3 regions of the Vibrio sp. TBV020 genome follow, and region 3 is predicted to be linked to each of the others. Evidence: predicted binding sites of a transcription regulator. Region 3 holds the regulator's gene; each other region holds the start of a gene.
The links. Region 3 encodes PurR, which represses purine synthesis genes. Its sites were predicted from a motif close to TNANGNAAACGTTTNCNTNA; they were not measured.
Positions count from the first base shown of each region.

Region 1: metK (methionine adenosyltransferase) is a predicted target of PurR. The motif match lies at 2,070-2,089, and genes of this name have one in related genera.
Region 2: purL (phosphoribosylformylglycinamidine synthase) is a predicted target of PurR. The motif match lies at 2,708-2,727, and genes of this name have one in related genera.

Region 1 is NZ_JBEEAQ010000003.1:557,746-562,038, forward strand. Features, by position in the region: gene AAFX28_RS10635 (DUF2189 domain-containing protein) at 1-491, opposite strand, end outside; gene metK (methionine adenosyltransferase) at 771-1,925, opposite strand; gene tkt (transketolase) at 2,244-4,238, shown strand.
Region 2 is NZ_JBEEAQ010000003.1:978,291-982,583, reverse strand. Features, by position in the region: gene purL (phosphoribosylformylglycinamidine synthase) at 1-2,510, opposite strand, end outside; gene mltF (membrane-bound lytic murein transglycosylase MltF) at 2,862-4,293, shown strand, end outside.
Region 3 is NZ_JBEEAQ010000003.1:1,224,849-1,229,141, forward strand. Features, by position in the region: gene AAFX28_RS13590 (TVP38/TMEM64 family protein) at 1-692, opposite strand, end outside; gene AAFX28_RS13595 (TfoX/Sxy family DNA transformation protein) at 829-1,422, opposite strand; cyclic di-GMP riboswitch class I at 1,555-1,642, opposite strand; gene purR (HTH-type transcriptional repressor PurR) at 1,787-2,794, opposite strand; gene torD (molecular chaperone TorD) at 3,006-3,653, opposite strand; gene torR (two-component system response regulator TorR) at 3,890-4,293, shown strand, end outside.

The sequences.
Region 1 (4,293 bases), 670 kb from region 3:
AACTCTGTTAGTGGTGCACCTTGCACAGAAGGGTATAGAGCATGAAGCAAGGCAGCAATGCGCATCCAGAAAATCATACACACCGCAAGTAGGACAGCGAAGGCCCATTGTGAAGTAGAGTTTCGGCCAATGGCTCTCATTGAGTGCAACAAGCTAGGGCTGTGTCCCTTCTCTCTTTCCCAGCTTGCGTCGTAAAGACCTAACGCAAGGAAAGGGCCGATTAACATATAGACTACTAAACTTGGCATAACAACTAGGTGGGTGCCTTGCCATTGAACTAGTAATACAATCCCAATGGCTGCGGCCATGAAGCAGAGCCCATAGAAGGCACTGATCAGTGGCATTCTCACGAAGTCATGCAGACCGAGAGATAGCCAGTGAAAGGGTGCTGAAATACTTAATTGATTACACGGAATGGTACGAGCATATTCCGCATCGGAGACTTCCTTCTGTTTATCGTTGAAGTCATTTGGATTCACCGTACGAGGCATACATCCTCCTTGATCGATTCTCTATTGTCATTTAAGCGGCGGCGCCACTCGAATGCGTTGGAAACTCGATGCCCGGCTCTGTGACTTCGCGATATATGGGCAAGAGTTCATCTACTGCTATGAGGTCTCCCTAAATAAAGGCTTAGCTCATTAACATATTTTTAACTATTGACCCGATGGCAAAAAAATACAACTTTACGCCATAAATTTATCCCTAAAGAAAAAGGGCTTTTGGTTACCCAAAAGCCCTTTAAAATTTGATTATGTCTTAAATTGTAATTACTTAAGACCAGCAAAGTCCGAAAGAATTGCTGCTTTGTCTGTTGCTTCCCATGGGAACTCTTCGCGACCAAAGTGGCCGTAAGCTGCTGTCTTCTTGTAGATAGGCTGAAGTAGGTTCAACATTTCTTGTAGGCCGTAAGGACGTAGGTCGAAATTCTGGCGAACAGCTTCAATGATCACTTCGTGAGGCACTTTCTCAGTACCGAACGTTTCAACCATGATTGATGTTGGATCAGCAACACCGATTGCGTAAGAAAGTTGGATTTCACAACGATCTGCCATGCCAGCTGCTACGATGTTTTTCGCAACGTAACGTGCTGCATATGCTGCAGAGCGGTCTACTTTTGATGGATCTTTACCAGAGAAAGCACCACCACCGTGACGAGCTGCGCCGCCGTAGGTATCTACGATGATTTTACGGCCTGTTAGACCACAGTCACCCATAGGACCACCGATTACGAAACGGCCAGTTGGGTTGATGAAGAAGTTAGTCTCTTTGTTGATCCACTCTGAAGGCAGTACTGGCTTGATGATCTCTTCCATTACTGCTTCACGTAGGTCTGGCGTAGAAACTGAGTCACAGTGCTGAGTTGAAAGAACAACCGCGTCGATACCAACGATCTTACCTTGGTCGTACTGGAACGTTACCTGAGATTTTGCATCTGGACGAAGGAAGTCTAGTTTGCCGCTCTTACGTACTTCAGCTTGCTTTTCTACAAGACGGTGAGAGTAAGTAATAGGAGCAGGCATTAGAATTTCAGTTTCGTTAGTTGCGTAACCAAACATGATACCTTGGTCGCCAGCGCCCTGATCTTTAGGATCTGCTTTATCAACGCCTTGGTTGATGTCTGGAGACTGCTTACCGATAGTGTTTAGAACTGCACAAGAATCTGCGTCAAAACCCATGTCTGAGTGAACGTAACCAATTTCACGTACTGTTTCACGAGTGATCTCTTCGATATCAACCCATGCAGAAGTCGTAACTTCACCACCAACCATTACCATGCCGGTTTTTACGTAAGTTTCACACGCAACACGTGCTTTCGGGTCTTGTTCTAGAATCGCATCAAGTACTGCATCAGAAATTTGGTCTGCAATTTTATCTGGATGACCTTCTGATACCGACTCAGAAGTGAACAGGTGCTTAGCCATGTGAGCTCCACTTTATCTCTTGGAGTGACCGACTTTATAAGCCCATCACGATTAAATAGTATTAAATATTGTAGGTGTATCTACATCTAGACGTCTATTCTAATTTTCACTGCTCGAATTACAAGCTCTTTTTTTTCATGAATCATAACTAAACGTTTGCTTTAGCGCGGTTATATATTGATAACTTGCCGTCAAAGGGAGCGAAATCTCAGAAAATTGTGAGGTTTTGTCTTGGAAAACGTTTGCAGAGCCTGTAGCGCTTTGAGAGAATTATTGCTCACATATTTTTTGATTCGCTTAATGCACTCAGGAGCTGACATGTCTTCTCGTCAACATCTCGCCAATGCAATCCGCGCTCTAAGCATGGATGGTGTTCAACAAGCTAACTCGGGCCACCCAGGCGCACCTATGGGTATGGCTGATATCGCTGAAGTTCTTTGGCGTTCTCACCTAAACCACAACCCTGCAAACCCAGAGTGGGCTGACCGCGACCGTTTCGTACTGTCAAACGGCCACGGCTCTATGCTGATTTACTCTCTGCTTCATCTTGCAGGTTACGAGCTTTCTATCGACGATCTGAAAAACTTCCGTCAGCTTCACTCTAAAACACCTGGTCACCCTGAGTACGGTTACGCACCAGGAGTTGAAACGACAACTGGTCCACTAGGTCAAGGTATCACGAACGCTGTTGGTATGGCGCTTGCTGAGAAGACTCTTGCAGCACAATTCAACAAAGAAGGCCACGACATCGTTGACCACTTCACTTATGCATTCATGGGTGACGGCTGTCTGATGGAAGGTATCTCTCACGAAGCATGTTCGCTAGCGGGTACGCTAGGTCTTGGTAAGCTGATCGCTTTCTGGGATGACAACGGCATCTCAATTGATGGTGAAGTTGAAGGTTGGTTCTCTGATGACACGCCTAAACGTTTCGAAGCTTACGGCTGGCACGTAATTCCAGCAGTAGACGGTCACGATTCTGAAGCTATCAACGCGGCTATCATTGCAGCGAAAGCAGACCCTCGTCCTACTCTGATTTGTACTAGGACAGTTATTGGTTTTGGTTCACCTAACAAGTCTGGTTCACATGACTGTCACGGTGCTCCACTAGGCGCTGAAGAAATCGCAGCGACTCGCAAGCAACTTGGTTGGGAATTCGGTCCATTTGAAATCCCAGCAGATGTTTATGCAGAGTGGGATGCAAAAGAAGCAGGCGCAGCTAAAGAAGCAGCTTGGAATGCTAAGTTTGACGCATATGCGGCAGCTTACCCTGCAGAAGCAGCAGAGCTTAAGCGTCGTCTAAACGGTGAGCTTCCAGCACAGTGGGAAGAGAAAGCAAACCAAATCATTGCTGACCTTCAAGCAAATCCTGCAAACATCGCATCACGTAAAGCATCTCAAAACGCACTAGAAGCATTTGGTGCTATGCTGCCCGAATTCCTAGGCGGCTCTGCTGACCTTGCACCTTCTAACCTAACTATGTGGTCTGGTTCGAAGTCTGTTTCAGCTGAAGATCCTGCGGGTAACTACATCCACTACGGTGTACGTGAATTTGGTATGACAGCGATCATGAACGGTATCGCTCTGCACGGCGGTTTCGTACCATATGGCGCAACGTTCCTAATGTTCATGGAATACGCTCGTAACGCAATGCGTATGGCTGCACTGATGAAAGTTCAGAACATCCAAGTGTACACGCACGACTCTATCGGTCTTGGCGAAGATGGTCCAACTCACCAACCAGTTGAGCAAATGGCTTCTCTACGCCTAACTCCAAACATGAGCACATGGCGTCCATGTGATCAAGTTGAGTCTGCAGTCGCTTGGAAACTGGCTATCGAACGTAAAGACGGTCCAACATCGCTAATCTTCTCTCGTCAAAACCTTGCACAGCAAGAGCGTAGCGAAGAGCAAGTAGCAAACATCGCGAAGGGTGGTTACATCCTGAAAGATTGTGAAGGTAAGCCAGAGCTAATCCTTATCGCTACAGGTTCTGAAGTTGAGCTAGCGGTTAACGCTGCGGCTGAACTAACAGCTGAAGGTAAGAAAGTACGCGTTGTATCTATGCCTGCAACTGACGCATTCGACAAGCAAGACGCAGCTTACCGTGAAGAAGTTCTACCTTCAGACGTAACTGCTCGTATCGCTATAGAAGCTGGCATTGCTGACTTCTGGTACAAGTACGTTGGTTTCGGTGGCAAGATCATCGGTATGACAACGTTCGGTGAATCTGCTCCTGCAGGTGAGCTATTCAAGATGTTCGGTTTCACAACCGAAAACGTAGTGAACACAGCGAAAGAACTACTTTCTTAATTTAGTTCGCGTCGACGAAAAATAGAAAACCGAGCCATTTGGCTCGGTTTTTTTA
Region 2 (4,293 bases), 250 kb from region 3:
CCGTTACCTAGGTCGATAAGTACTAATGAAGTATCGCCCTTATCAGTACGTAGTTGCGGAGTGATTGTCTTACGAACATCTTCAACACGTGCAAACGCAGTAATGATTAGAGATAGTGGCGAAGTTACTTCTTTCTGCTCACCGTTCTCTTCCCACTTAGTCTTCATCGACATTGAGTCTTTACCCACTGGGATAGTTAGACCAAGTGCTGGACATAGCTCTTCACCTACCGCTTTCACCGCTTCGTAAAGACCTGCATCTTCACCTGGGTGACCTGCTGGAGACATCCAGTTCGCAGACAGTTTAATGTGTTTAATATCACCAATGTTTGTCGCTGCAATGTTCGTGATTGCTTCACCAACCGCTAGACGAGCTGAAGCTCCGAAGTCTAGCAGAGCAACTGGAGTACGCTCACCCATCGACATTGCTTCACCGTGGTAAGTGTCGTAGCTTGCTGCTGTTACTGCACAGTTTGCTACTGGCACCTGCCATGGACCAACCATTTGGTCACGTGCAACAAGGCCTGTAACCGTGCGGTCACCGATAGTGATCAGGAATGTTTTCTCTGCAACCGTTGGTAGGCGTAGAACGCGATCTGCTGCTTCATTTAGCTCAATACCGTCACGGTTAACCGCTGGGTTGTTCGCTTTTAGCGTCTTCGCATCACGGTGCATCTTAGGCGTCTTACCAAGAAGAACGTCCATTGGCATATCGATTGGCGTGTTGTCGAAGTGTGAATCTTCTAGTTTCAGATCACGCTCTTCTGTTGCTACACCTACTACTGCGTATGGTGCGCGCTCACGCTTACAGATTGCATCGAATACTTCCATATTCTCTGGCGCAACTGCCATTACGTAGCGTTCTTGAGATTCGTTACACCAGATTTCAAGTGGGCTCATGCCCGGTTCGTCGTTTGGAACATCACGCAGTTGGAAGATACCACCACGCTCGCCATCGTCTACAAGCTCAGGAAGTGCGTTAGAGATACCGCCCGCGCCTACATCGTGGATGAATGCGATTGGGTTCTCGTCGCCAAGCTGCCAACAACGGTCAATAACTTCCTGACAGCGGCGTTCCATCTCTGGGTTTTCACGCTGTACAGATGCAAAATCTAGGTCTTCTGCTGATTGACCCGATGCCATTGAAGATGCTGCACCGCCACCAAGACCGATGTTCATCGCAGGACCACCAAGCACGATTAGGCTTGCACCTACTGGGATCTCTTTCTTCTGTACGTGCTCGTCACGGATGTTACCCATGCCACCAGCAATCATGATTGGCTTGTGGTAACCACGAACCTCTTCACCTGCGTGAGAGTTCACTTTTTCTTCGTAAGTACGGAAGTAACCAAGTAGGTTTGGACGACCAAATTCGTTGTTGAACGCCGCGCCACCAAGTGGGCCTTCTAGCATGATGTCTAGAGCGTTAACGATGCGACCTGGCTTACCGAAATCAGTTTCCCATGGCTGTTCAAAACCCGGAATGCGTAGGTTAGATGTTGTGAAACCAACAAGACCTGCTTTTGGCTTACCACCAATACCTGTTGCACCTTCATCGCGGATTTCACCACCAGAACCTGTAGAAGCGCCAGGCCAAGGAGAGATAGCTGTTGGGTGGTTGTGCGTTTCCACCTTCATTAGGATGTGCGCTTTCTCTTGGTTGTAACCGTACTGGCGAGTTTCTGGGTTCGGGAAGAAACGACCTACATCTGAACCAACCATAACTGCTGCGTTATCTTTGTACGCAGACAGTACGTTTTCTGGTGTAGTTTCGAATGTGTTCTTGATCATCTTGAACAGAGACTTCTCTTGCTTAACGCCGTCGATAGTCCAGTCAGCATTGAAGATCTTGTGACGACAGTGCTCTGAGTTCGCCTGTGCAAACATCATTAGCTCGATGTCAGTTGGGTTGCGATCTAGCTTGTTTACGAACGCATCGTAAAGGTACTCAATTTCGTCATCTGCAAGAGCAAGACCTAGGGTAACGTTTGCGTTTTCAAGCGCAGCGCGACCGCCATTGAGTAGATCAACGTCAGCTACTGGTGCTGGCTCTGCTACTTGGAAAAGTGCAGTTGCTGATTCGAAGTCAGTGAAGATAACTTCCATCATGCGATCGTGCAGAATAGCTTTTAGTTCAACCAGTTGAAGTTCAGAAAGCTCTGCTGATGTTTCGATGTAGTAAGCGGTACCGCGCTCAAGACGAGAGACTTTATCTAGACCACAGTTATTTGCGATATCAGTCGATTTTGAAGACCAAGGCGAAATTGTGCCTGGACGAGGAGTAGCAAGTAGAAGAAGACCTTCTGGCTCGTGCTCTTCAATTGTTGGACAGTAAGTCAGTAGTTTTTCTAGTTTCTCAACTTCAGACGCATCTAGGTCTGTCGTTAGATCAGCAAAGTGTGCAAACTCAGCGTAAATACCTGTTACAGGTAGGCCTAGTTCACGACAAAGCTCAAGAAGCTTGTTAACACGAAATTCAGATAGAGCTGGGGAGCCACGAAAAATTCTCATGTACTTAGGTCTCTTATGCAATTGATTAAGGTGATATTGGAATAAATTCAGTGGGTTAAAATGTAATACAACATTAAATGGTTCTATACATTTCACTGTTTTCTTCGAAGCTATTCCGAAGGTTTTTCAAACCTATGCCGATTCCACCTCTTCATTGCGAGCGCATTATATAGCAATTGTTTTTGTGATGTAACACTAAAAGCAACCGTTTGCGTCATTTTTTTCATCAATTTTGAAATTCGACAGAAAACCCTCTTTATTGCTCTCTATTACTAAGAGTTACTGTGATTGTCTTGCCTTGTTATGCCACTTTGATATAAATGCCCTACTGGATGTATGAGATTGCCGTGAATGAAGAAGCATTATCTAAAACAATTTAAATTACTCTGTTTACTGTGTGCCAGCGCATTGATGTTATCTGGCTGCCAAATCGAATCAGAGCCTAAGAGCGAGCTCGATTTAATTAAAGAGCGTGGCGTTCTGCGTGTCGGCACGTTGAATAACCAACTCTCCTATTATATTGGTCCCGATGGTCCTGCTGGCTTAGATTATGAATTAGCACGTGAATTTGCGAATGAGCTTGGCGTACAACTCGAGATGAAACCCGCTTATCGAATTTCTAGCCTTTATCCTGCACTGGAAAAAGGCGAGATCGATATCATTGCAGCGGGATTAAGCCAGTCACCTGAGCGACTAAAAGCGTTTCGACCAGGACCTGCTTATTACTACGTAAGCCAACAAGTGATATACAAGAAAGGTAACTGGCGTCCTCGTAACCTAGAACAGCTGCTTGCCAAACAGGCCGAGTTGATTGAAGAAAATGACGGCAAAGATGTATTGAGTATTGTTAGTGACTCACACTTCAATCAGACCCTCGCAGCTATCAAAGCCAAGAATTCGGACTTTTCTTATCACATCGACCCAAATGCTGATGTAAATGATCTGCTCAAGAAAGTATCTAAGGGAGAACTGCGTTTTACATTAGCAGACTCGGTGGAGCTTTCCTTATCACAGCGTATTTACCCAGATGTTGCTTTGGCCTTCGAGCTGACGGAAGACCAACCTATTTCATGGTTCTTAAAGCGCTCACAAGACGAAAGTCTTTACGGTTTACTTATCGAGTTCTTCGGTAATATTAAACAGTCTGGCCACCTTGCTTCACTTGAAGAGAAATACATTGGTCACGTGGGTAGCTTCGACTATGTCGATACACGCGCCTTTATTCGTGCGCTCGATTCAAAGCTTCCAAAATGGTCACCACTATTTAAAAAGTACTCTGACGAATTTGACTGGCGCTTAGTCGCAGCATTGGGTTATCAAGAGTCACACTGGAATCCCAAAGCGAAGTCTCCGACAGGTGTTCGCGGCATGATGATGTTGACCTTACCAACAGCAAAAAGCGTCGGTGTAACCAACCGACTAGATCCTGAGCAGTCTGTTCGTGGTGGCGTTGAGTATTTACGTCGAATGGTGTCTCGCATTCCTGACTCAATCGATGAGCACGAAAAGATTTGGTTCGCATTGGCTTCATACAATGTCGGATATGGTCATATGATGGATGCACGTCGATTGACGAAAAAACAAGGTGGTAACCCAAATGCTTGGTCTGATGTGAAAGACCGTCTGCCTCTACTACGTCAAAAGAAGTACTACAGTCAAACTCGATATGGTTTTGCTCGTGGTGATGAGGCGAGGAACTACGTTGAGAACATTCGTCGTTATTACCAAAGTATCATCGGCCATGTCGAGCAACAAACTCCAGATACAGAAGATGTCAGTATTG
Region 3 (4,293 bases):
TAAACACTTCCGTTTGATGCTGATGGCTCAGTTCTAAATTTTGCCATTACCCATTTCGCGATAACAGGGAACAGTCCAAGTAGGGCAAATGAGGCTAAAACAGTAGGGGAAACTATCCCTGATAGACTGTCGATCTGAGCAAGCTGAGTACCTGCATTAATGTAAACCGCAGTGCCTGGCAACATACCAAGTTGACTCACAAGGTAGTATCTAGCGGTTGAAATTGGGGTAAGTCCCATTAACAAGTTGATTAAGAAAAATGGGAACACTGGGATTAGGCGTAGTGAAAACAGGTAGAAAGCGCCATCCTTTTCAACACCTTTATTGATAGCAGATAACTTCTCTCCAAACTTACCTTGTACCCAATCACGTAGTAAAAATCGACTGCTTAAAAAGGCTAACGTAGCACCAATTGCACTGGCAAATGAAACGATAAGTAACCCGGTTGAAAAACCGAAAAGAGCTCCACCTAATAAAGTGACAACAGCGGCACCGGGTATAGAGAATGCAGTGATTGCCACATAGGCTAAGAAATAGGTAAGTGCTGCGACAATAAAGTTGTTTCTGATGTACTGTGCAAGTTCTGCTTGTTGTGCTTTAGCATTTTCTAACGTTAGGTACTGGCCAAAGTTCATTCCAAGGAAAACAATAAGTAAAACAAAGATAATGCCTAGTATGATTTTTTTATTCATGAGCTGCTCCATCAAGAATCATGGCCGATTAAACAAAGTGTTAATAGACTAGACAGGGAAAGCAAGCAGTAAATTTCAATAAAGACAAAAAAGTCAGCACAATGGCTGACTTTTTAAAATAGGAAATGAAATTGCGTTAGCGACTTAATTGGCTTAAGAGCTCTTCGCGACGGCTATGAGGAATTACAGACCAATGAGTACCATTGATTGCGCCTTCCAATGCCCAGAGCAACTCGACATTGACGTCTGAAGAGTGTGAAGATTGAATCGCTTTGAAGGCGTCCACTGCTCCAGTTGCTTCTAGGTTCTCAACGCTATCAATCCCTGCTTTCTTGAGCATTCGTTCAGTTGCGAGTCTCAAATTAGGCAGATCTTTTAGGCGGTTTGGTTTAGCTTTCGCTTGTTTTTTCTTTTCACTGTTTGCTGCCGAAAGTGCAGCCTGGGCAATCTCAAGAGTCTTTGAAGTATCGTCGAAGCAATCATCGCCTAAAGCGAAGTATTTTGTGACGACGGGAAAGCCACGTTTTTTATAAACGTAAGGTTCTAAACTGAGAGATTTAAATTGCGTTGCAAGTGCATCGTCTGCCCGAACGTGCAACTTATCATTGACGACTAATGCAAACATAGTGTCGTCGGCAAAAATACCGAAGCCACCAAACATTGAGCGAGACTTTATTAAGCCTAGGGGCTCAAACAGTCGCATTGAGTCTTTTAGTATTGGTTTATCCATGCTGTGTATTCTCGGTGTATATGTATACGCCACCAATTCAGGTCCGAGAGAGTAGCAAAATTATGCAGGCTTTTTGTCAATCAGGTGTCATACGAGTACAAGAATACTCAATATAACGTGTGCATATTTACCATCGGCAACCCCGCTACCAGACAAATCAATTGTTTAAGGCCGGAGGCTTTGCGTCCCATTCTTTCGAAATGGTTTGCCCTGTTCGTGGCATAATCGAACAATAATAAGGATAAATGGATTTTGGGCAGAACATCACGCCTGAATAGGATAAGTGTGATCTTGGTTCAATAAATAGAGCCTAACTTATACACTTAGCCAATAAGATTTGTTGGCTAAGTGTATGTCAAATAAGTTATTTCTTAATGTTTTGTACGGTATTTCTTTCAACGATTTCAGGGTGCATTTCAAAGATACGCTTTTCATGCTCTTTGTCTTTAATGCGCTCTAGTAGAATTTCGAAAGCGTTTTTACCTACACGACGTTTTGGTTGGTGAACTGTCGTCAGCGGTGGTGAGAAGTACTCTGCCAGTTCGATGTTGTCGTAGCCAATTACAGACATATCTTCTGGAATGCGAATACCTTTCTGCTGCAAGCGGCTCATTAAGCCAAGGGCCATCGTGTCGTTGAAGCAGAAAATTGCAGTTGGCTTTTTGTCCATAGCAACGATTTGATCTGCTGCAAGTACAGCGGTATCACACTCGAAGTTACCTTCTAGAATCCAATCTTCGTTAACTGGTAGGTTCGCTTCATTCATCGCACGCTTGAAGCCACGAATACGTTCCTGACATGCAGCTTTTTCAAAGTGACCACTTAGGCAGGCGACGTCTGTATGACCGCGTTCGATCAAGTATTTCGTCGCTAAGTAGCCGCCTTCTTCTGAGTTATCGATGATCTTGTCTGCTTGTGAGCTCTCTGGGCCCCAGTCCATAACTACTTTAGGGATGTCTTTGTGACGGTCGAGCATCTCACTTAACTCTTCTGTTAAGTCAGAACACATAACAAGAATGCCATCAACGCGCTTTTCAGCCAGCATGCGAATGTAGTCGCGCTGCTTCTCATAGATACCACCCGTGTTACACAAGATCAGCGTATAGCCTTGGCGGTAACAGTAGCTCTCTACACCATCTATGACTTCAGAGAAGAAAAGGTTCGTTGACTGAGTCACTAGCATACCAATCGTACGTGTCGTATTGCACTTCAGGCTACGTGCAACGGCACTAGGTGCGTAGTTCAGTTCAGTCACTGCTTCCATTACTTTTTCTTGCGTAGCTTCAGCAACAAAGCGAGTTTTATTAATTACATGTGACACAGTTGTCGTCGATACACCAGCAAGGCGAGCAACGTCTTTTATAGTGGCCATAAGGTTCTGTCCTGTCGATGACTGCCTTGAGTTAATATTCAGTTTAGAATATTTAGGCAGAAAGTATCAGAAACACAAAAACCGCTCTATTTAGCGGTTTGTATTTGATTCGTTTGTTTTTATCGTTTGCGGTCACAATATTAGACCGCAAAACACTTAAGAGCAAACAAAAAACGCTAGTGCAACCTGCGAGAGGTCACAATGTTTGTCTTTATTCGCCTAGCAGATAGCGGCAATCCAACTCTAAGAAAGCGACTGTCAATGTGCTAATAGCTGAGTAGAAACCAAACTCATCGAATTTCTGGCACTTGTTTGAGAACTGTGGCACCCAGCTCAACAGATGCTGCTGAATAAATGCTTCTTGAGCCTTGAATGCCTCTTCTAGTTGGCTTTCATCTTCCGATTTATTTGAACCCACGATTAAGTTACCCAAGAAATCGAGTTCAATTGCAATGTGATCGGCTGGTTCGTTGAGTTTTTTGTCTACCTCGACGCCATGCTCGGCCATTAATGCTTCCATCTCTTTGGCTGGAGTGTCATTCAGTAGACCCGATTTACCAATGTACATAGACGCGTATGGAAGTGCTGAGTCCTTATCGGATTTTAAGAAAAGGTCACAAAAGTCTGCAGCTAGCTCTAATTGAGCATCTTCACGATCCATTAGTCGGTTCAGCGCATCCGTAATACGGGTGATAGCAGGCTTTAGTTGTTCGTTCTCACCCAATCCAGTTAAGAAAGTACGAATCTCTGGTGATTGGTATTGTGCGATATTTTCTTCAGTTAGCTCAGTTGCGAAAAGGCTAGATAGCCACCAATAGATTTCTGCACGTTGTTCGTTAAATGTTTTGATTTCTTTCATTAGGTATTACTCCCCAAATAATTACCGATATTGTAACGAATAAAAATGAATAGCGGTAACGGCTTGTATGACAAGATAAATAGGAATGTTGGAAGATATTAATGCCTAGAAAAGTTTTGTCTTGAATCAATAAAAAATCATCTTTCTAGTTTTTAAAGTGATAAATACTAGAAATGTTACTATTTATGAATAGAATAATAGAAAGAGCAAATCCCAATGTAAATTAAGTGGTGTAGATGAGTTATCACGTACTAGTTGTAGAAGATGACGCAGTTACTCGCAGCAAGCTAGTTGGTTACTTTCAGAATGAAGGGTACGACGTAAGCGAAGCTGAAAGCGGCGAGCAAATGCGTGACATGCTACAAAGTAATGCGATTGATTTGGTGATGTTGGACATTAACCTGCCTGGTGAAGATGGTTTAATGCTAACTCGCGAACTTCGCAGTCAGTCAGACATTGGAATTATCCTGGTAACAGGACGCACGGATAGCATTGATAAAATTGTTGGCCTAGAAATGGGTGCAGACGATTATGTCACGAAACCTTTTGAACTGCGCGAGCTATTAGTTCGAGTAAAAAACTTGCTTTGGCGAATTTCAGCAGCACGTAATGTGTCTGGAAATACAGAGAGCGACAAATC